Regions from separate parts of the Luteibacter sp. GL_149 genome, predicted to be linked through region 2. Evidence: riboswitches for the same ligand, from Rfam matches in the RefSeq annotation. Region 2 holds a riboswitch; the other holds the start of a gene.
What was found. Region 2 has a riboswitch for S-adenosylhomocysteine ahead of AC3IR3_RS12825 (ATP-grasp domain-containing protein). Riboswitches for the same ligand answer to the same signal wherever they lie in the genome.
Positions count from the first base shown of each region.

Region 1: linked by a shared signal. The riboswitch ahead of ahcY (adenosylhomocysteinase) and the one ahead of AC3IR3_RS12825 (ATP-grasp domain-containing protein) in region 2 are both predicted to bind S-adenosylhomocysteine.

Region 1 is NZ_CM174395.1:673,567-684,758, forward strand. It holds gene AC3IR3_RS03055 (glycoside hydrolase) at 1-93, opposite strand, end outside; gene ahcY (adenosylhomocysteinase) at 221-1,651, opposite strand; S-adenosyl-L-homocysteine riboswitch at 1,669-1,758, opposite strand; gene ppc (phosphoenolpyruvate carboxylase) at 1,853-4,558, shown strand; gene AC3IR3_RS03070 (ATP-binding cassette domain-containing protein) at 4,662-6,530, opposite strand; gene AC3IR3_RS03075 (aldose epimerase family protein) at 6,555-7,598, opposite strand; gene AC3IR3_RS03080 (XylR family transcriptional regulator) at 7,613-8,791, opposite strand; gene xylA (xylose isomerase) at 8,969-10,285, shown strand; gene xylB (xylulokinase) at 10,314-11,192, shown strand, end outside.
Region 2 is NZ_CM174395.1:2,884,849-2,896,040, forward strand. It holds gene AC3IR3_RS12780 (arsenate reductase ArsC) at 1-42, shown strand, start outside; gene arsB (ACR3 family arsenite efflux transporter) at 35-1,108, shown strand; gene AC3IR3_RS12790 (DMT family transporter) at 1,181-1,522, shown strand; gene AC3IR3_RS12795 (DUF1304 domain-containing protein) at 1,584-1,943, opposite strand; gene AC3IR3_RS12800 (GFA family protein) at 2,027-2,458, opposite strand; gene AC3IR3_RS12805 (hypothetical protein) at 2,531-2,815, opposite strand; gene AC3IR3_RS12810 (MFS transporter) at 2,895-4,502, opposite strand; gene AC3IR3_RS12815 (serine hydrolase domain-containing protein) at 4,723-6,183, shown strand; gene AC3IR3_RS12820 (hypothetical protein) at 6,199-6,468, opposite strand; gene AC3IR3_RS12825 (ATP-grasp domain-containing protein) at 6,643-7,512, opposite strand; S-adenosyl-L-homocysteine riboswitch at 7,528-7,604, opposite strand; gene AC3IR3_RS12830 (outer membrane beta-barrel protein) at 7,709-8,404, opposite strand; tRNA gene AC3IR3_RS12835 (tRNA-Leu) at 8,629-8,713, opposite strand; gene secG (preprotein translocase subunit SecG) at 8,734-9,174, opposite strand; gene tpiA (triose-phosphate isomerase) at 9,200-9,949, opposite strand; gene AC3IR3_RS12850 (DUF3772 domain-containing protein) at 10,117-11,192, shown strand, end outside.

The sequences.
Region 1 (11,192 bases), 2.2 Mb from region 2:
CTGCCATTGCGCGTTCTTGAGTACGACGCCGGCGAACGACGATGACGATACGAGAGCGGTACAAAGTGCCACCAGTCCATGGATGAGGCGCATAACGGTTCTTCCTTGAGAGCTACGGGGTAACTCGTACACGCTAGTTATCGCGGATGGCAATTTCCGGGCAAAAAAAGAGCGGCCCGAAGGCCGCTCCTTTCATGGCGCCGGGATGCGGTGCAATCAATCAATAACGATAATGATCCGGCTTGTACGGACCTTCGACCGGCACGCCGATGTATTCGGCCTGTTCCGGCGTCAGCTTCGTCAGCTTCACGCCGATCTGCTCCAGATGCAGGCGTGCGACTTCTTCGTCGAGCTTCTTCGGCAGGCGGTAGACCGACTTCTCATAGAGATCCTTGTTCGCCCACAGATCGATCTGCGCGAGCGTCTGGTTCGAGAAGCTGTTCGACATCACGAAGCTCGGGTGGCCATGGGCGCAACCGAGGTTCACCAGACGGCCTTCGGCCAGCATGTAGATGGCGCGGCCCGAAGCGAACGTGTAACGGTCGACCTGCGGCTTGATCGTCTCGCGGGAGACGTCCTTCGCCGTGTTCAGGCGATCGATCTGGATTTCGTTGTCGAAGTGGCCGATGTTGCAGACCAGGGCGTTGTTCTTCATCGCCGCCATGTGTTCCAGCGTGATGATGTCCTTGTTGCCCGTGGTGGTGACATAAATGTCGGCGATGCCCAGGGTTTCTTCGATCGTCGTGACCTGGAAGCCTTCCATCGCCGCCTGCAGGGCGTTGATCGGATCGATTTCCGTCACGATAACGCGCGCGCCGAAGCCCTTCAGCGAATGGGCGCAACCCTTGCCCACGTCGCCGTAGCCGCAGACGACCGCGACCTTGCCGGCGACCATCAGGTCGGTAGCGCGCTTGATGCCATCGGCCAGCGACTCGCGGCAGCCGTAGAGGTTATCGAACTTGCTCTTCGTGACCGAGTCGTTGACGTTGATCGCGGGCACCAGCAGCTTGCCGGCTTCGGCCAGCTGGTAAAGACGGTGGACGCCGGTCGTCGTTTCTTCGGACACGCCGCGCCATTCGGCCGCGACCTTCGTCCAGAAGCCCGGGCGCTCTTTCGCGACGCGCTTCAGCAGGTCCTTGATGACCTGTTCCTCGTGATTCGCGCCCGGGCTGTTCACCCAGTCCGAACCCTGCTCGAGTTCCAGGCCCTTGTGGATCAGCAGCGTGGCGTCGCCGCCATCGTCGACGATCAGCTGCGGGCCGGTCTCGCCCGGATGGGTCAGCATGTCGAGCGTGCAGTCCCAGTACTCTTCCAGCGACTCGCCCTTCCAGGCGAACACCGGCAGGCCACCGGCGGCCATGGCCGCGGCGACGTCGTCCTGCGTCGAGAAGATGTTGCAAGAAGCCCAACGAACCGATGCGCCGAGTTCGCGCAGCGTTTCGGCGAGGACCGCGGTTTCCTTGGTGACATGCAGCGAGCCCGAAAGACGTACGCCCTGAAGGGGCTTTTCTTTCGCGTAGCGGGCGCGGATCTGCATCAGGCCCGGCATTTCCTCTTCCGCCATGCGGATGCGGCGGCGGCCGAGGGCGGCTTGCGAAATATCGCGGACGTTGTAATCGTGGGTCACGTTGTCTTGGGTGACGGCGTTCATTGGCGTAGCTCCGGATGGTCACGGGGGCGCCGTTGTCGAACACGCCGCGCCGAGCCTGGCCGGTGGTAAGCATGAAAGCCCCAACGGTCGCAGCGCCCCTCGGCGGGCAAAACGGACGCCGATTATATCTCCTAATCGCCATGAGCGGATGAACGTCGGTTTCGGTACTCTCGGGGTTCGATCCATGCAGACGAGATCCCGATGGAAGCCGCACGCGACGCTGAATTCCTCCCCCACGACGGCCCGCTACGCGAGGATGTACGCCGTTTAGGGGCCCTCGTCGGACAAATGCTGGCCGAGCAGGGCGGGCAGGCATTCTTCGAACAGGTGGAACACGTCCGCACCGCCGCCATCCAGCGCCGCCGCAGCGGCGAAGCCGTCGAGGCCCTGGCAAAGCCGTTGACCGGCCTGGATGCGGCCGGAGCCGAGGCGCTCGCCCGTGCCTTCGCCACTTATTTCCAGGCGGTGAATACCGCCGAGCGCGTACATCGCATCCGGCGCCGCCGCGACTACCAGCGCGAAGGCTCGTCGCCGCAGCCGGAGTCACTGGCCGCCGTGCTGGCGCGGCTGAAGCACGAAGGCGTCGGTCGCGACGAACTGGTGGCATTGCTCGGTCGGCTGGACGTCGAACCGGTATTCACGGCCCACCCGACCGAAGCGGTACGACGTTCGCTGCTGGAGAAAGAACAGGAAATCGTCCGCGCGCTGGTGGACGAATTCGATCCGACACGTACGCCGCAGGAACTGCGCGACGACGACGCGCGCATCCTGATGGCGCTGTCCGCGGGCTGGCAAACCGCCGAAGCCTCACCGGTGCGTCCAAGCGTGCAGGACGAATTCGACCACGTCGGTTTCTATATCGCCCGTCCCATTTATCGCGTACTGCCCGCGTTGTACGAAGCCTTGCAGCAGGCGCTGGGCGAAACCTATGGCGAAGACATCGTCCCCCCGCGCCTGCTTCGTTTCGCCACCTGGGTCGGTGGCGATATGGACGGTAACCCGAATGTCGGTGCCGAAACGATCGCGGCCAGCCTATCCGCCCAGCGTTCGCTGGTGCTGGAACGCTACGGCGAAGACCTGGGCGAGCTGGCGCGTCTGCTCAGTCAGACCGAAGACCGCGTCGATCTCGACGAGAAACTGGTGCGCCGTCTGGAAGATTACCGCGAACGTCTTCCAGACACCGCCGCACACATCCGTCCACGTCACGCGGACATGCCATATCGTTGCTTCCTCGCCTTCGTAAGCGCACGCATCGACGCAACCCGGCACGAACAGGACGACGCATACGCGTCCGCCGATGAGTTCATTGGCGACATCGCACTGGTCGAAAAAAGCCTCGCCACGAATTGCGGCGAACACGCCGGTGCATACGCCGTTCGCCGTCTGTTGTGGCGCGCGCGTACGTTCGGCTTCCATCTCGCCCGCCTCGACGTCCGTCAGGATGCCCGGGTACACGACGAAGCGCTTGCGGCGTTGCTCGGCGAAGACGACTGGGCGCAGCGCGACACCGCACGCCGCGTCGCCACCCTGCGCCCCTATGCCAGCGGCGAGCGCAGCTTTGTCGCTGGCGAGAACAACGAAGCGGCGACCATGCTGCGCGACGTCTTCGCCACGCTCGCCGACTCGCGCAAACGCTACGGCAGCGAAGCGACAGGCCTTTACATCATCAGCATGGCCGAAACAGCGGCGGACGTACTCGCCGTCCTCGCGCTCGCGCGTCGCGGCGGCCTGCTCGAAAACGGCCGCGTTCCCCTCGATGTCGCGCCGCTGTTCGAAACCATCGACGACCTGAAAGGCGGCCCGGAAACATTGCAGGCGCTGCTGGACGATCCGGTCTATCGCGATCACCTGAAAGCGCGCGGCGACCGGCAATGGGTCATGCTGGGCTATTCGGATAGCGGCAAGGACGGCGGCACCGTCGCATCGCGCTGGGGTCTGCAACGTGCACAGGTGGAAATGCTGGAAGTGGCGCATGGCGCCGGCATCCGGCTCGGGTTCTTCCATGGTCGCGGCGGCTCGGCCAGCCGTGGCGGTTCGCGCATCACCCCCGCGCTCATGGCATCGCCACGCGGTTCGGTAGGTGGCGTGCTTCGTGTGACGGAGCAGGGCGAGGTCATCCATCGCAAATACGGCATTCGCGCACTGGCTGTGCGTAACCTGGAACAGACGCTGGGCGCCGTATTGCGTGCCTCGCTGCGACCGCGCATCGAAGAAAAGCGCGAACCGCAGTGGAAAGAGACGATGGCGCGGCTGTCCGATCGCAGTCGCGTAGCATATCGCGCATTCGTCGATACGGAAGGTTTCGTCGAGTACTTCCGTGGTGCCACGCCGATCGACGTGATCGAACGCATGACGCTGGGATCGCGTCCGGCGCGTCGTCGCAGCATGAAAGGTGTAGAAGATCTCCGTGCGATTCCCTGGGTATTTGCCTGGACGCAATGCCGTGCTGTGCTGACGGGCTGGTATGGACTAGGCAGCGCTCTGGACGAGGTATCGAAAGAATGTGGCGAGCAGGCGCTGGTCGACATGGCGCACGACTGGCCGTTCTTCTCGACCATGCTGGACGATGTGGAAATGATTCTGGCAAAAGCCGATCTGGCTATTGCCGAAGCGTTCTCGCAACTTGCCGGCGAACGCCACGCTACATTCTTCCCGATGATCCGCGATGAATTCGAGCGCACGGTACGTTGGGTGCTGAAGCTGAAGGGTGCCGATGAATTGCTGGCGAGCGACCCGCGTCTGGCTACGTCTATTCGCCTGCGCAATCCGTATGTCGATCCGATGAGCTTGTTGCAGGTCGATTTGCTGAAGCGCTGGCGCGCCACGGGCGGTCAGGACGATGGATTGTTGAAAGCGCTGGTCGCGTGCGTGAATGGTGTGTCGCAGGGGTTGCAGAACACGGGTTGATTGGTGTCGCGGCGCCTTGAAGAGCTGATCGAGCGTAGCCGCGACAACCCAATGCACCGCACTGGGTCCCTGCCTGCGCAGGGACGACGAGCGCTCTTCAGCGTCAACCGTTTTCTAGTTCTTCCCAGCGCTTGTAAGCCGCATCCAGCTCGGCTTGCAGCTTCGCGATGGCTTCGTTGTTACGAACGATCACCGCATTGTCCTGCTGGAAATAGCCGGGCGCATTCATCGCTTCGGTACGCGTGGCGATGTCCTTCTCCAGCGTCTCAAGCTTCTCGGGAAGCAGGTCGAGTTCGCGCTGTTCCTTGAAGCTCAGCTTGCGCTTCGCAGGAGCGGGAGCCGGAGCGGATGTCGCTGGCAGCTGAGCTTTCGACGCGCGTGCCATCGCGGCCGCGGCAGCCGGGCGCTGGCGCACCCAGTCGTTATAGCCGCCGATGTATTCGCCGACGACGCCATCGCCTTCCAGCACCAGCGTGCTCGAAACGACGTTGTCGATGAACGCACGGTCATGCGAAACGAGCAGCAGCGTGCCGCTGTATTCGCCGAGCAGTTCTTCGAGCAGCTCCAGCGTTTCGATGTCCAGGTCGTTGGTCGGTTCATCCATGACCAGCAGGTTGGACGGCTGCGCGAACAGCTTCGCCAGCAACAGGCGATTGCGTTCGCCGCCCGACAGGCGGGTGATGGGTGCGCGTGCGCGTTCCGGCGAGAACAGGAAATCCTGCAGGTAGCCGATGATGTGCTTGCGCGTGCCGTTGAGCTCGATGTACTCGCGACCTTCGGCCACGTTGTCCAGCGCATTCAGGCTATCGTCCAGCGTCGAACGATGCTGGTCGAAATAGGCGATTTCCAGTCCCGTGCCCAGCGTCACCTCGCCTTCCTGCGGCTTCAGCTCACCCAGCAGGATTTTCAGCAACGTACTCTTGCCCGCGCCGTTCGGACCGATGATGCCGACACGGTCGCCGCGCATGATCGTGGTGGAAAGATCGCGCAGCAACGTGCGGCCGCCATACGCCTGCGTCACGTTTTTCGCGTCCACGACCTTGCGGCCGCCGGACTGCGCGTTCGCCAGCGTAATCTTCGCGGTGCCGGTTACCTCGCGCCGCTCGGAGCGCTCGTTGCGCAGCGCCTTCAGCGCACGGACGCGACCTTCGTTACGGGTACGACGCGCCTTGATACCCTGACGAATCCAGACCTCTTCCTGCGCCAGCTTCTTGTCGAACAGCGCATTGGCCTGCGACTCGGCGTGCAGACGCTCTTCGCGGCGACGCAGGTAATTTTCGTAATCGCCCGGCCAGCTGGTCACATTGCCGCGGTCGATTTCGACGATGCGCGTCGCCAGCGAGCGCAGGAAGCTGCGGTCATGGGTGATGAAGATGATGCTGCCGCCGAAGTTCTTCAGGAAATCTTCGAGCCACGCGATCGCTTCGATATCCAGATGGTTGGTCGGTTCGTCCAGCAGCAGGAGATCGGGCGCGCGCACCAGGGCCTGGCCCATCAGTACGCGACGCTTCATGCCGCCGGAAAGATCGGCGAAGTCGGCCGTTTCCGGCAGTTCCAGCTGTTCCACGATCCGCTGCACACGGGCGTCCAGATCCCACGCGTTCTGCGCTTCGATCTGACTCTGCACGTCGCCCAGCGCGTCGAAATCGCCTTCGGCCAGCAGGTGGTGATAGCGGGCGAGCAGGTGACCGAGCTCGCCCAGGCCCTCGGCCACGACGTCGAAGACGCTGCCGGCGGTGCCCTGGGGGACTTCCTGGGTCAGACGCGCGATGCGCGTGCCGCCCTGAACGCGAATCTCGCCGTCGTCGGGATGAATCTCACCCGCGATGAGCTTGAGCAGGGTCGATTTGCCGGCGCCATTACGGCCGACGATACACACACGCTCGTTCGGTTCGATGGAAAGATCGACCTGTTCGAGCAGGAGGGGGCCGCCGATGCTGTAGTCGACGTGGATGAGTTGGATAAGAGACATCCCCCTAGTGTAGCGGACTGCCCCTCAGTCGACGCCGAGTCTGTACTGCGTGGTCTGCCGATAAACCGCTCCGGGCCGGAGGACCACCGCGGCGGCGTCGGGTCCGTTGATCTGGTCCGGGAAGGCCTGGGCCTCCAGCGCGAAGCCGGAAAAAGCCTCGTAATGGCCGCCTTCGCGGCGCCCGGTGCCGCCCAGTTTCTGGCCGCTGTAGAACTGCAGGCCGGGTTGATCCGTCGACACGGTCAGGCGCCGGCCGCTGGCCGGATCGGCCACGACGGCTACCTCGCGCAGCGATGCGTGGCCGCCGGTCAGAGCGTAGCAATGGTCGAAGCCGCCAGCGATCTTCAGCTGGTCGTCCGGCCAGAGCAGGCGCGCGCCGATGGGTGCCGCGTCGCGGAAATCGAAAGCCGAGCCAGCGACGGGCTGGCGCCGGTACGGAATGCCGCCCGCGTCGGTCGCCAGGAACGCATCCGCGTCGATGCGCAGCATGTGATCGCGGATGTCGCCGCGACGATCGTTGAGATTGAAATAGGGATGCGACGTCAGGTTCACCGGCGTGGCCGCATCGGTGTGAGCGGCGTATGCGATTTCCACCGTGCCGTTGTCGTCGAGGCGATAAGTCACCTCCACGCTCAGCTCGCCGGGGAATCCGCCTTCGCCCTCGGGCGATACGAGACGCAGGTGCAGTTCGCCAACCGACGCCTCGACCTCCCATAGTCTGTGGTGAAAACCGTCCAGTCCGCCATGCAGGTGATTGGGACCGTCGTTCCGGTCCAGCCGGTAGGGCACGTTATCCAGCTCGAAACGGCCATCGCGGATACGGTTGGCCCAGCGCCCGATGAGAGCCCCCATATACGCCGTCGCATCCAGATAGTCGCCCGGCGTGGCGTGACCTAGCAGCACATCGCCGAAGCGGCCCTGACGATCCGGTGCCTGCCAGGAAAGCAGGGTGCCGCCGAGATCGCTGATGTCGACCGTCATGCCGGTGGCGTTGCGCAGTGTCCAGCGATGCGCGGCGCGGCCGTCTGGCAGCACGCCCCAAGGCCGGGCGGAAGTAATGGCGTTCATGGATCGCTTCCGTGCTAGCTGGGGATGATCTGTCTATGGGCTTCGTGATACTGCCGCGGTGTGCAGTCGTATTCGCGGCGGAACACGGCATACATGTACTGCAACGAGGTGAAGCCGCAGCGCACGGCAATATCCGTGAGCGGCGTCGTCGAACCGGCGAGCAGTTCGCGCGCTGTTTCGAGTTTGTGTTGCAGGATGGCCTGGTGCACGGTCTGCTTCAGTTCGCGCTTGAAATGTTCTTCGAGCACCGTGCGCGAAATGCCGACATAGTCGGCCACCTGTTCGGTCTTGATGCCAAGACAGGCGTACTGGCGAATGTAATGGCTGGCGCGCATGACGTGCGGGCTTTTCACCGGCAGGTGCTTGCTCGACGCCTGCACGTTGATGCCGACCGGCGGCACCAGTACCCGTGTATCCGTGCAGGTGGCGCCGCGCAGCATCTGATGCAGGAGATGCGCAGCGGTGCGCCCCATTTCCTCCGCGCCCTGGATCACCGACGTCAACGGAATGCGCGTAAGCAACTGCGCCATCGGATCGTTGTCGATGCCGACGATGGCGACCTGCTCGGGTACCGAAATCTCTCCGATCACGCAGGCCTGCAAAAGCTGCCGCGCACGCGCGTCGGTCGCCGCGACGATACCGATCGGCTTGGGCAGCGAACGCAGCCATGCGACCAGTTCCTCTACCGCCTGGCCCCAGCCGCCCGCGCTGGTGGGCGAGCCGCGGTAGACCGTGCTTTCCATGCCGTCCGCGGCGAGAATGCGTTCGAAGGCACCTTCGCGCTCCAGCGCCCAACGACTGCGCGGATTGGGTGGCAGGCCGTAGAACGCAAAACGCTGCAAGCCCTGCTCGATCAGGTGATCGTAGGCCAGGCGCACCAGCTTCGCGTTATCGGTAGCGATATACGGCGTGTTGACGGGATAGGCGGCAGCATCGTGATACGACCCGCCCACCGCGACCACCGGCATCGTCAGATTGCACAGGGCGTCGGTGGCGTCCGGATCGTCGAAATCGGCAATGATGCCGTCGCCCTGCCAGCGATGGATGTCGCGCATGCGGCAACGGAAATCCTCCTCCATGAAGAGGTCCCATTCCACGCGAGTGGAGTTCAGATACTGGCCAATACCCGCGATGACCTGCCGGTCGTACACCTTGTTGGCGTTGAACAACAGCGCGATGCGATGCGGAGCCATGACTCTCGAAAGGAAGACCTGGCGGCTTGCCGGTCGCTCACGCTAGCACGAGGTCCGCCACCCCTCATGACGCAGCGCGGCAATGAAAAAGATCATCGGACTGGCGAATTTCGCAATTGCCCGCCAGAAGCCCCATCGTCAGCATCTTGGCTATTCGTCTAGCACTCGAGAACCGCCATGTCCTACTTCGACGCCATTCCGAAGATCCGCTTCGAGGGAACCGGATCGGATAATCCGCTCGCGTTCCATCACTACGATCCCAGCAAGAAGCTGTTGGGCAAGACCATGGCCGAACACCTGCGTCTGGCCGTCTGCTACTGGCATACCTTCGTATGGCCGGGCTCGGACGTATTCGGTGCCGGCACCTTCGAACGGCCCTGGCAGCAGGCCGGCGATCCGATGACCCAGGCACGCCTGAAGGCCGATGCCGCATTCGATTTCTTCTCGCGTCTGGGCACGCCTTACTACACGTTCCACGACACCGATATCGCGCCCGAAGGCAACAGCCTGGGCGAGTACCAGAAGAACCTCGCCGAGATGGTCGACGTGCTCGAGGCGAAGCAGGCCACGACGGGCATGAAGCTGCTCTGGGGCACCGCCAACGTGTTCAGCCATCCGCGTTATGCGGCCGGCGCCGCGACCAATCCGCAGCCGGACGTGTTCGCCTACGCGGCCACTCAGGTGCGTAATGCGATGGATGCCACGCTGCGTCTGGGCGGCGCCAACTACGTACTATGGGGTGGCCGCGAAGGTTACGACACGCTGCTCAATACCGATCTCAAGCGCGAGCGCGCGCAACTCGGTAGGTTCTTCCAGATGGTCATCGAGCATAAGTACAAGATCGGTTTCGACGGACTGATCCTGATCGAGCCGAAGCCGCAGGAACCTACGAAGCACCAGTACGACTACGACACCGCAACGGTCTACGGCTTCCTCAAGGAATTCGGCCTCGAAAACGAGGTGAAGACGAATCTGGAAGCCAACCACGCCACGCTCGCCGGTCATTCGTTCCAGCACGAGGTCGCCACGTCGATCGCGCTGGGCGTCTTCGGCAGCATCGACGCCAATCGCGGCGATCCGCAGAATGGCTGGGATACCGATCAGTTCCCGAACAGCGTCGAAGAACTCACGCTGGTGATCTACGAAATCCTGCGCGCTGGCGGTTTTACGTCCGGTGGCTTCAACTTCGATACCAAGGTGCGCCGTCAGAGTTCCGATCCGGCGGATCTGTTCCACGGGCACATCGGCGCGATCGATGCGCTGGCGCTTGGTCTGGAACGTGCCGCGAAGATGATCGAGCGCGACACGCTGGCCGAGCTGAAGGCCAGGCGCTATGCCGGATGGGACGGTACGTTCGGTCGCAAAATCCTCGACGGCGGCTTCAGCCTGGCCTCCATGGCAGACGACGCGGTTCTGCGCAATATCCATCCGAACCACCGGTCGGGCGAACAGGAACTGCTTGAAAACATCGTCAACCGCTATATTTATGGTTGATCCGGTCGGCAGGGATACGGACAGTCATATGTTTCTGGGCATCGATCTGGGCACATCGTCCGTCAAGGCCGTTCTGATCGACGAGGAAGGCGACGTGCGCGCCATGGCGTCCAGTCCGCTGGACGTATCCCATTCGCGACCGCGATGGTCCGAGCAGGACCCCGCGTCGTGGTGGACGGCGACGGAGGCGGCGGTCGGCGAAGCGCTGCGTGCGGCCGAACGCGCGGGCATCGGTCGCCGCCGCGTCTCCGGCATCGGTCTCAGCGGCCAGATGCACGGCGCCACATTGCTGGACAGCGCCGACCGCGTGCTTCGTCCGGCCATCCTGTGGAACGACGGGCGTTCCGATATCGAATGCGCGGAACTGGAACGTGTTCCGCATTTTCGCGATATCACCGGAAACCTGGCCATGCCGGGCTTCACGGCGCCCAAGCTCGCGTGGGTGCGCAAACACGAGCCCGGCGTTTTCGATCGTGTCGCGAAAGTCCTGCTGCCGAAAGATTATCTGCGTCTGCTGATGACCGGCGACTATGTCACCGACGCCTCCGATGCCGCGGGTACGCTCTGGCTGGACGTGGCGCGCCGGCAGTGGAGCGACGAGATGCTTGCCGCCACCGGTCTTACGCGCGCGAACATGCCCGAAGTACGCGAAGGCAGTCAGGCGAGCGGCCGTCTGCGTCGCGATGTCGCCGAGCGCTGGGGCATCGACACCGTGCCGGTCGCCGCCGGCGGTGGCGACAACGCCGCCGGTGCCGTGGGCGTGGGCATCGTGCGCCACGGTCAGGCGATGCTCTCGCTGGGAACATCCGGCGTGTACTTCGCTGTTTCCGACGGTTTCCGTTCCCGTCCCGAACAGGCGGTGCACAGCTTCTGTCATGCGTTGCCGGACACCTGGCACCTGATGTCG
Region 2 (11,192 bases):
CGCATCGGATTCATTCAGTCCGAGGACGCGGCGCATGTCTGAGGTGGCATCGAAACGACTGGCTATCGGCGTATTCGAGCGCTATCTGACACTGTGGGTCGTAGCGTGCATCGTGCTGGGGACGGCACTGGGCCACCTGCTTCCGCGCACTTTCGAAACCCTGGGAACGCTGGAAGTCGCGAAGGTCAATCTGCCTGTCGCCGTCCTGATCTGGCTGATGATTATTCCGATGTTGCTGAAGATCGACTTCGGCGCGATGCGCCATGTCGGACGACAGTGGAAAGGTATCGGCGTCACCCTGTTCATCAACTGGGCGGTGAAACCTTTTTCGATGACGCTGCTGGGCTGGGTATTCCTGCGTCACGTATTCGCGGCGTACCTGCCCGCAGCGCAGATCGATTCGTACGTCGCGGGATTGATCCTGCTCGCGGCGGCGCCGTGCACCGCCATGGTGTTCGTCTGGAGCAACCTGTGCGACGGCGAGCCGAACTTCACCCTGAGTCAGGTCGCCATCAACGACGCGATCATGGTATTCGCCTTCGCACCGCTGGTTGCCCTGCTTCTCGGCATGTCCGCGATAACCGTACCCTGGGCGACGCTCGCGCTATCGGTCGGGCTGTATATCGTCGTCCCCGTCATCGGTGCCACCGTGTTGCGGCGACTGATCGTCGCCAGGTCGGGTCACGACGGTCTTGCCACATGGCTGCACCGATTCGCACCGGTCTCGCTCGTCGCGTTGTTGCTGACACTGACCCTGCTGTTCGGATTCCAGGGCAAGCAGATCATCGCCCAGCCTCTGGTCATTGCCATCCTCGCCATACCCATTCTGGTGCAGGTCTACTTCAATTCGGGACTGGCCTATCTGCTCAACCGCTGGCTAGGCGTCGAACACTGCATCGCCGGCCCGTCGGCGCTGATTGGCGCGAGCAACTTCTTCGAACTTGCCGTCGCCGCGGCGGTAAGCCTGTTCGGACTGAACTCCGGTGCCGCGCTCGCCACGGTCGTCGGAGTACTGGTGGAAGTACCGGTCATGCTGTCGGTCGTGCGCATCGTCAATGCGTCCCGCCGCTGGTACGAACTCCCCAGCCGAAAAACATTGCGCACGTAAACGCCGGACTGTCGAGTCTCGACGATCCGGCGCCACTGGCCTAACGTACGGTTCTTTGCGGAGCAAAGCGCGATGAACTGGCTTTCCTATCTTGCGTTGCTTGGCGCCATCGTCTTTGAAGTCGTCGGCACCTCGTCCCTGAAAGCCAGCGAAGGCTTCAGCAAAACGGTCCCGACCGTGGTGTCGCTGGCAGCTTACGGCATCGCGTTCTACTTCCTGTCGCTTACGCTTCGGCACATTCCCGTCGCCATCGCTTACGCGATCTGGAGCGGGCTGGGTATCGTGCTGATCGCGGCAGTAGGCTGGGTACGATTCGGGCAGAAGCTCGATGCATGGGGATTGACCGGCATCGGGTTGATCCTTGCCGGAGTACTCGTGGTCAACCTGCTTTCGAAGTCGGTGGAACACGGTTGACCGGAAATACCGGCTCGGGCCACCGGACTTTGCGGCAAGCGCAAGCAGGAATATGGGTGCCTCAGGGCACGAATATCTGCGCCGCCAACGCAAGAACAGCCGGCAACGCCTGCACATACAGAATGCGCTTGCTGGCCGTAATACCGCCCCACACGCCGGCTACCACGACACACGCCAGACCGTAGAAGACAAAACCCGTGCCGACGGGTCCACCCAGTACGAGCCCGAGAATCAGGGCCGCCACCAGAAAGCCGTTGTACAGGCCCTGATTCGAGGCAAGCGTGACGGTCTCTTTGGCAAACTGTGGCGTCATGCCAAAGACTTTGGGTCCCCGGCTCTGCCAGAGAAACATCTCCAGTACGACGATATAGACGTGAATCACGATGACCAGCAGGGTCAGGATGGTCGCGAGAATTGCCATCGCACCTCAGCTCCTTCTTTCGGGTTGACGGGATGGCCGGGCTTTCCGGGAAGTCCGTTGCCACGCGGCAGAGGATACTCGTTCTAAACGCGGCTCTCGACGTACTCGACCCGGCCAATCCAGTTGCGCTTCCTGCGGGCCAGCCGCGATTCCTTCGCTTCGCCATCGAAGCTTCCCGATGTATGCCGGAGGAGTGCCGGATCGACATCGTCGAACGCGTTGACGCTTACGACGGCGAATAGCTGGCCGTCTATCAGGCTGGTTACGACGGGTACTACGCCACATCGTGAACACGTGTGGAATTCCGCCGTGCCAGTGTCGAATGAATATCTGGAAACGAGCCGGGAATTTTCGACGACGACTTTCAAGCTGCTATCCGGATTGGCCGTCCATACGCCACCGTGCTTTGTGCAGAATGAACAGTCGCAAGCGCGAGCGGGAATTTCAACCGGATCGGGCTCCCATGTGAGGGAGAACAAGATGTTGCCGCAATGACATTTACCGTGAATCAACATGTGTTCGATATCCGCTGGTACGACCTGTTGCCCTGCCCCGCCCGATGCCGCAATTCATAACTTGCGAGTTGCCTACGGCGAATACTCAGCTATTTCCGCAACTGACTCAATATGAAACGAGATGGTCGAGTCCTCGATGGAGATGCAAGCGAAAACGGCATCGGAGAACTCGTCAAGGAGTGCCTCCCCGGTAGCGTCAAAGTTATTCTCGGCGTGGAGCATGATTTTTTCTCCATCCCAAAGACATCGGACGTTTTTATGCCACGGCCGCACGACGAATTCTTCCGAGATGTCGGTCGCCGCCATCGTTCCGGCACCGTCCGGCACACCTTTGCAGGAAAGAATGACGCGAAACATATTGTCCTTGATCCATACCGTAAAACTTGATCATTCCGGTTGCACAAGCCCTGCCCATCCTCACGCCACTCAGCTTACCCTAATCGCCAGAACGTTCGTCCACCGGCCTTCCCGGACGCTCCGCGATGAAAATCCATGCGCTAATCGCGCTAAGCAGCGCAAGCGTTGCGGAAACCAGCATGACCCATCGGAATCCCGACACAAACGATACGTCAATCGCATGCCTCATCGCTGAGGTCGCCGAAGCCGGATATCCGCCGGGGATAACCATGCCGGCCAGTTTCTGACGTTGCGTCACGATGGACGACACGAGCTCCGCCGGCACCCGTACGGATGCGAGTTCATGGTTTAGCCTGACATTGAACGCCCACGTCAGAACGATGCCGAAAATCGCGATCGCCAGCAATCCGGCGGCGCGGGAAACGGCGTTATTGATACCGGAGGCAGTACCCGCCCGTTCCGGCCCAAGGGCATTCATGACCGTGGTAGTCAGCGGCGCTATCGTAACGGTCATACCAAAACCGAGAACGCAAATCGCCGGGAAAAATGTCGTCCAGTAATTGCTGCCCACGGACGGTACGGCGAGCAAAGCGAACCCAAACGCCGCCACGATGGGACCTGCGACCAGCGGTAGCCTTGGGCCGAATACGTCTACCAGGGTTCCTGCCCAACGGGACAGGAAAAACATGATCGCTATGAACGGCAGCAGGGCGGCCCCCGCGAACGTGGCACCGTAACCCTGAACCTGGATCAGATTGAGCGGGAGGAAGAACAGGCTTCCCCCGAGCGCGGCATATAGCAATAAGGTCAGGAGATTGGCCCCTGCGAAATTGCGTTCGCGAAAGAGCGACAGCGGCAACATAGGTGCGGCACTACGACCTTCACCTTCCACCCAGACGAACAGGACGAGCGCAACGATGCCGATGCAGGCAGCCATCCAGACGGGTGTTGCCCCCCATCCGCGGCTCGGTGCCTCGATAAGCGCGAACACCACACCTGCCAGCCCGATGGTTGCGAGGCAGGGCCCCATCGCGTCGATCGGGCTGCTACCACCCGAACCCCGGCTTTCGGGCACCTTCGCCATGCAGATCAGCAGCAGCGCGATACCTATGGGCACGTTTATCAGAAAGGCCCAGATCCACGAATAGTGCTCGACGAGAAAGCCGCCAATCACCGGTCCGATAGCAGCTGTGATGCCACTGAAAGCGGACCACGTACCGATGGCGGCGCCGCGTTCCGACTGAGGGAACGTGGCACTGATGAGTGCCAGGCTTCCGGGTACGAGCAGGGCTGCGCCTATACCTTGCACTGCCCGCGCGGCGATAAGCTGGCCGACGCCAACGGACAAGGAACACCCGATCGAGGAAAGAGCGAACAGGACAATCCCGATCATGAAGATACGCCGACGCCCGAAACGATCGCCGAGCACGCCTCCCACCAATAGCAGCGATGCCAGGAACAGCGCGTACGACTCCATGACCCATTGCGCATCGGACGTGGTAGCCCCCAGATCCCGTTGAATGGACGGAAGTGCCACGTTAACGACGGTGCCATCGATGAACGCCAGACCCGATCCTAGTACCGCGGCGACAAGCGTCCAGCGACGCGATGACGCAGAGCAAGGCACATCCACGTCACCGTGCAGAATGCTGCCGTCGTCGCTGGGAAGCTTTCCGATCTGACTCATGACGTCCGCGAGATATCGACCTTGCCGAAGCTTACTCCGGCCGATTCAACCGCATCGGCAGCAAATACGAAGCATGGGCACGTGCTGGTAAACCTTTTCCATACTCCGCGCATCGGACAAGGGGCGCGCGAAGGATCGATGCGTCTGTCGACCTGCCAGCCCGCCGCCACAACAACAATTCCTCGCCGTCGGATGGCTTCTTTCACAACAAGGTGCATCGATGACGTTCATGCTTATTACCCGCATTGCCGCACTCTCGATAGCTATCCTGACAACTGGCTGCGCTACATCCGGCCATGTAGATATACGCAAGGCGGTCGAGAACGGCCTGATGCCGAGGACAGTGGTTCAGGGCGAGCCAGCGCGGACATTCAATGTTTACGACCGCATGAAACGCTATCGCGTCCCGGCCATGAGCGTCGCCGTCATTCGTGGCGGCGACGTGATCTGGACTGCCGTCTACGAACTGCCTTCGACCACTCCGCCTGCAATGTCCGAAGACACCGTCTTCCAGGCAGCATCCATCAGTAAGAGCGTGACCGGTCTGCTGGCAACCCGCCTCGCCCAGGCCGGCAAGATCGATCTGGATACCGACATCGATATCTACCTGGCGCCCATGCGGCTACCACCCGGCAAGCAAACACCAGACAACCCCGTTACCCTGCGCAAGCTTCTTACGCATACCGCCGGGGCAACCGTGCCGGGCTTTCCGGGCTATCCACCGGGCACTGCGATCCCCACGGACGAGCAGGTCGTGTCCGGTCATGCACCTGCATCGACCGCACCCGTAACTATCGCGACCGTGCCGGGTACGAATTACGCGTACTCAGGCGGCGGCTATACCGTTGCGCAGGTTGCTCTCGAACGACGTATGGGACAGACCTATGAGCAACTGATGAGACAATGGGTAATCGATCCGTTGCAGATGCGACACAGCACCTTCGAACAGCCGTTGCCCGCAAGCGTTACGAAGCGTGCGACAGGCCATTTCTACGATGGAACTGAAATCCCTGGAGGTGCCAATATTTACCCGGAGAAAGCCGCCGCCGGATTATGGACGACTCCCAGGGATCTGGCTCTTTTTGTGACAGCAATGCGGCGTGCCTATCTGCAAGGCGACTCATTCCTGACCACGGAATGGGCACACAACATGCTGATGCCGGCACTCAACAAGTACGCTTTCGGTGTGTTTGTCGCCGGTGAGGGAGCCCATCGTCGAGTCATGCACTCAGGTGGAAACGCAGGGTTTAAAAGCACCTATGCGATGTACCTGGACAGCGGCGACGGCATAGTGGTGATGACCAACGGGGACAACGGCTCTTATCTGGGTGGCGAGTACGTCAAAGCCGTCGCCGCAGCGTACGACTGGCCGGACTTTCGCCCGCGCGTTGCCGAAATGGTCCCCGTGGATCGCGACGCGGCGGTAGCCCACCTTGGCACGTATCGCTTTGACAACACCCCTGAACGCACTCCGGATATCGTCGTACTGACAAAGAAAAACGATGACTGGTCGCTGATGCTTCCCGACATCGGAGTGGTACGTCTGATCCCTACCGGGCCGAGGAGTTTCGTTTCGCTGGAAACTGGGGAAACCATCGAAATGTCGGCCAAGGGAACACCGTTGACGCTATCGATCGGCGGGCGACGTGCGACATTCGATGGCGGTAAGCAAATGCCGTGAGCCCTGGAAAGAAAATTACTCATTCTTCTTTGCCCTAAGCCCATTCGATTCTTCCTCTCGGGCTTCTATCGCTTCACAGATGGTGTCGTGCAGCAACCAAAGAATGTCATCCTTAATCACGTCATTCATTCCTAGAAAGGGCGTCAGCCCATCCCCGTAAAGAAGTGCAGACAAACCTGCCGCTTGCCTTAACTTACGATCAAGTGTGTCTGTTGCCGCCTCTCGATATCCACCTTTACCTGCGTAATTCCAACGTATACCGTTCTGCGATTCTGCTAAATCCATTTCGACTATGCTCCGTATTGTCATAATCCGCTCCTTTCAAACACTGAAGAAGGAGCCACCGAACCTGTGGTGGCAGATGCCTGGGGTGGCGCGTCCGGCAAAGAGACCTTCAATGCGAGTAACTCCGCGCCGATGCGATGCCGAGCGGAATTTTCCGATAACGTCCGGACGACATCAGACAGCCAAACGCTTCCATATATTGCCCGCAAAGCGCTCCGCAGCCTCAGGGTAAGCCTCGAGATGCAGAAAGGGTTCGATCATTTCCAGCTCCATCAGCAGGAAATTACCTTGGGCAACCACCCCGTCCACGCGTGCATAGGCGGCGTCGGCATGGCCGATCGCTGCCGCGGCCGCAAGGGCAAGTTTCGCGCTGGCGATAAGAGCCGCATCGGGCTCGACGAGTTCTGCGGTACCACCGAAGTCGGACTGCACGCGATAGTCGCCGGCGGCCGGTCGCTTGATCACCGCATGGCTGTACTCGCCGTCGAAAAAAAGCAATGACCATTCACCATCGCTGACAACTTCGGGGACGTAGGGCTGCACCAGATAGTCGAATTCCAGCGGCAGTTGCGCGATGGCGCGCTCGAACCCTGCTTCGCCAACCACGCCGCGTGCCGTATGCCAGGCCGTGCCGCTGATTGTCGGTTTAACGACGACTTCCTGTGCGGTCATCGTGGCCAGCGTTTGCTGCAACTCCTTCGCCGATACGATCTGCGTAGGAATAATATCGACGCCCTGCTCCGCGAGTTCGAGCAGATAACGCTTGTCGCTATTCCAGCGCAGCAGGTCTTTGTTGTTAATTGTCGGAACGGGCAACTGGTCCAGCCATTGCCTGAAGGCCGCGTAGTGCTTGAAGTAATCCCAGATCGAACGGATCAGCACCGCATCGAATGTCACCCAATCCACGGCGGAATCGTTCCAGACGCAGGCGGTGGACTCGATGCCAAGGCGCCGCAGCGAAGCCACAAAATGGCTATCGTCCTGATGGATGTCCGGAACAATCACGGACGTAGCGATGGCAAGACGAATAACGGAAGCAGACATGGCGAAACCATCCGGTCATGGAGGGCGCCCTTGTCCGAAGAGATCGAAACCGAGCGTGGCGGATCAGATCCGTCGCAGCACCCCTCGGTTCGACTGCGCGAAGACTGGCTTGCGCGCAAAAGGTCGAGATCGAGTATCGAGGATACCGTTACCGTATGGATAGGCAATATCCATACGGTAGAGCCTCCATCGACGCTCAGAAACGATATTCGGCCCGGATGCCCGATACGCGAACATGGACTTTTTCCATTCGCATGAGCCCGAACTCGTCGCTCTGAATCCTGGGCGCGTACTCGTCGAAGGAAAGAGCAATACCAAGACGCGGAGTGATGTCATATCCAACGGCTACACCGTAGTAATAGGCGTTACTGGACCGATCCTGGTTGTCATGGAATGGGGCACGCCTCAAGCCATACATCCAGTATTGCCCATCGACCGTAAACCTCGATCGATAACGCGCGATACCTGCCCGTGCCATCAATGACCACTTCCCGGTAATGGTCCAGCGTCCATTCAGGCCCAGAAACGGGGCTTTCGCCTTCTCTTTGCGCTTCTCGTCGGTATACCACCCATAAACCGAACCCCGCTGGTAGCGACTGGCGACCTCACCGAGGTCGACATAGCCACCCTCGAAGCCGAGCTTAAGCGTGTCCGACATTGCCCAGCGGTAGCCGGCAGAAACACTGAACGCGCGATCAGTCCGATCAATCGATTGTTTGTCGAGAGGTCCGCTATCAGGGCCCAACTGGCGGGGCATCAGCAGTTGATTCGAACCAAACCGACTTTGTCCGGCATTGACTGCGATGAACGCTTCGCCATCGTTGGCGTAAGTAACGGGCGCAGCCAGATATATAGCCGATGCCAGCACTGCAGCAGAAAGAACCTTCTTCATGAATTTCCCTGTTCCCACTACACACTGATCGACTGATCAGTGTGGCTACGAGGCTGCTCAAGTCTAACTTCACGTCGCACGGCGCGCACCCTACTATGAAGTCGAAGTCCGGCATCCATTAGACAAGAAACACTCTTGACACTGGGGGCCAAAGGGATTGAAACGGCAAATGAAAATCACGCCCACAAAAAAACCCGCCATAGGCGGGTTTTTTTGCTTTGCATTGGTGCCCAAAGGGGGACTCGAACCCCCACGACCTAAGTCGCTACCACCTCAAGGTAGTGCGTCTACCAATTCCGCCATCTGGGCAAATCTGTTGGTGTTGCTTGTTACTTCTTCGCCGGGTCAGCGGCGGGTACATCGCCCTTGGGCGCCGTTGCCGGTGCCTGGGTTGCCGACGGGACGTCTCCGTTCGCGGCGGGAGCGGCCTTCGGCACGTCCGTCGCGGCGGGCGTTGCCGGCGCTGTATTGTTGGCGGGAGCCTTCGGCGTTTCAAGGCCGGACATCACGCCAAGATCCGCAGCGGGCTGCGCGACGGTGCCACGACCGAGATAGATACCCATGCCGAGGCTGAGCACGAAGAACAGTGCCGCCAGGACGCCCGTGGCGCGCGTCATGAAGCTGGACGAGCCACGTGCGCCGAAGACCGTTGCGGATGCGCCGCCACCGAAACCGGAGCCTGCATCGGCACCGGCGCCGCGCTGCATGAGAATCAGCACGATCATCGCAGCGGCAACCAGAATGTAGAAAACGCTAAAGATGATGAACATGTTTTCTCTCGCCGAGTCGCGCCAGTTAACGCGCCGCGGCGCAAATCGCCAGGAAATCGGTTGCTGCCAGAGCGGCGCCGCCGATCAAACCCCCGTCTACATCAGGCTGGGCGAACAGCTCGGCCGCATTGGCCGGCTTGACGCTTCCGCCGTAAAGCACCCGGGTCAGACGAGCAATATTAGCATCCTCTTTTGCCAGTTGGCTACGGATGAATGAATGAATTTTCTGCGCCTTGTCCGGCGAGGCCGTCAGACCGGTGCCAATGGCCCAGACCGGCTCGTAGGCCACCACGGCGTTCCAGAAGGCCCCGACACCATTGGCGGACAGTACGGCGGCCAGCTGGCGCGCGATGACCTCGTGCGCAAGACCGGCCTCGTGTTCCGCGAGGGTTTCGCCCACGCACAGGATGGGAGTCAGACCGGCGGCCTGTGCCGCAGCGAACTTCTGCGCGACCAGTTCGTCCGACTCCTGGTGATACTGGCGACGCTCGGAATGACCCACGATGACCCAGGTCGCGCCGACGTCGCGGAGCATTTCCGCTGAAACATCGCCCGTATAGGCGCCCGACCCCGGATGCGGGCAGCAATCCTGCGCACCGAAAGCCAGCGCCGTGCCGCCATGGCGGGCGACGAGTTCGCCGATATATACACTCGGCGGGCAGACCAGGACATCGACACCCGTCGGCAGATTCGCCAGGATGCCATCGACCAGTTCCTCGGCCATGACGCGCGAGCCGTGCATTTTCCAGTTCCCGGCAACCAGCTTCTTGCGCATGACGGATTCCTCTCCCTTCAGAGGGGCGGCAGGATAGCCGCCGGAATGGGGCGCAGCAACGCTGCAATGCCGCATAAGATAGGCACCTTACGCGATGTTCACCGCGGATGGCGCACAAAGCGGCTCTCCGTTGACCCGCCGTCCCGCCTCCCCCGACTATGCGAGCCATGCGAACCCTACGATTTCTCCTGACCCTGATCCTCTTCGCATGCGTGGGCGCGGCCTTCGCGCAGGACGACGACACCAATAAGAAACTGGACGATCTGCGCGACCAGATCACCCAGATCAAGACGGCGAAGACGACCGATCTGACCGATTCGCAGATAGACGATCTGCGTAGCAAGGTCACCGACCTGCAAGGACAGGCGCAGAAGCTGTCGATCGCGTTGCAACCGAACCGCGATGCCGCGAAGGCGAGACTCGACCAGCTGGGGCCCGCGCCGACCGGCACGACGAAGGAAGCGCCCGAACTGGCCACGCAGCGAAAGGATGCCCAGAAAGGCTTCGACACGGCGGATGGGCAGGTCAAGCAGGCCGACGCCATCGCGCTCGATGCGACCCAGCTCGCTTCCCAGCTAAGCGATCTGCGCCGCACGCGTTTTCAGGAAACGATTTCCCGGCGCACGAACTCGCCCTTCTCGAAACCGTTCTGGTCGGACACCGCCCAGGCATTTCCGCGCGACTACTCGAACCTGCGCGACCTGACGGTCCAGGCGCGCGACGACCTTGTCGCCGATTTCCAGCCCGGCAATCGCGTACCCTTTTTTGTCTGCACGCTGTTCGGGTTGCTGCTGATCACCGTCGTGCGCTGGTATCTGGAACGCCGCGTCTTCAAGCTCACGACCGACCGCATGCCCGCCGGCCGGTTGCGTCGGTCGGCGATGGCGCTGGCCATTACGTTTCTTGCGACGTTCACCACGGGCCTCGGTGCGCAGCTCATTTATCAGGGCGTCAACTGGAACGGCACGCTGAGCGAAGAAGTCGACGGGCTGGCGAAAGGGCTTGTCCGCCTGTTCTTCCTTGGCGCCTTCGTCGCGGGACTGGGCCGCGCACTGCTTTCGCCGAAGCGGCCTTCGTGGCGTTTGCCGACCCTCAGCGACGAGACCGCGGACAAACTGCGCCGCTTTCCTTTCTACATCGCCACCGCGGCGGTGGTCTTCGAGTTCATCAAGGAAATCAACCGCACGACCGGCGCCAGTCTCGCGGCCACTGTCGTCACCAGTTTCCTGCATGCGGCGGTGCT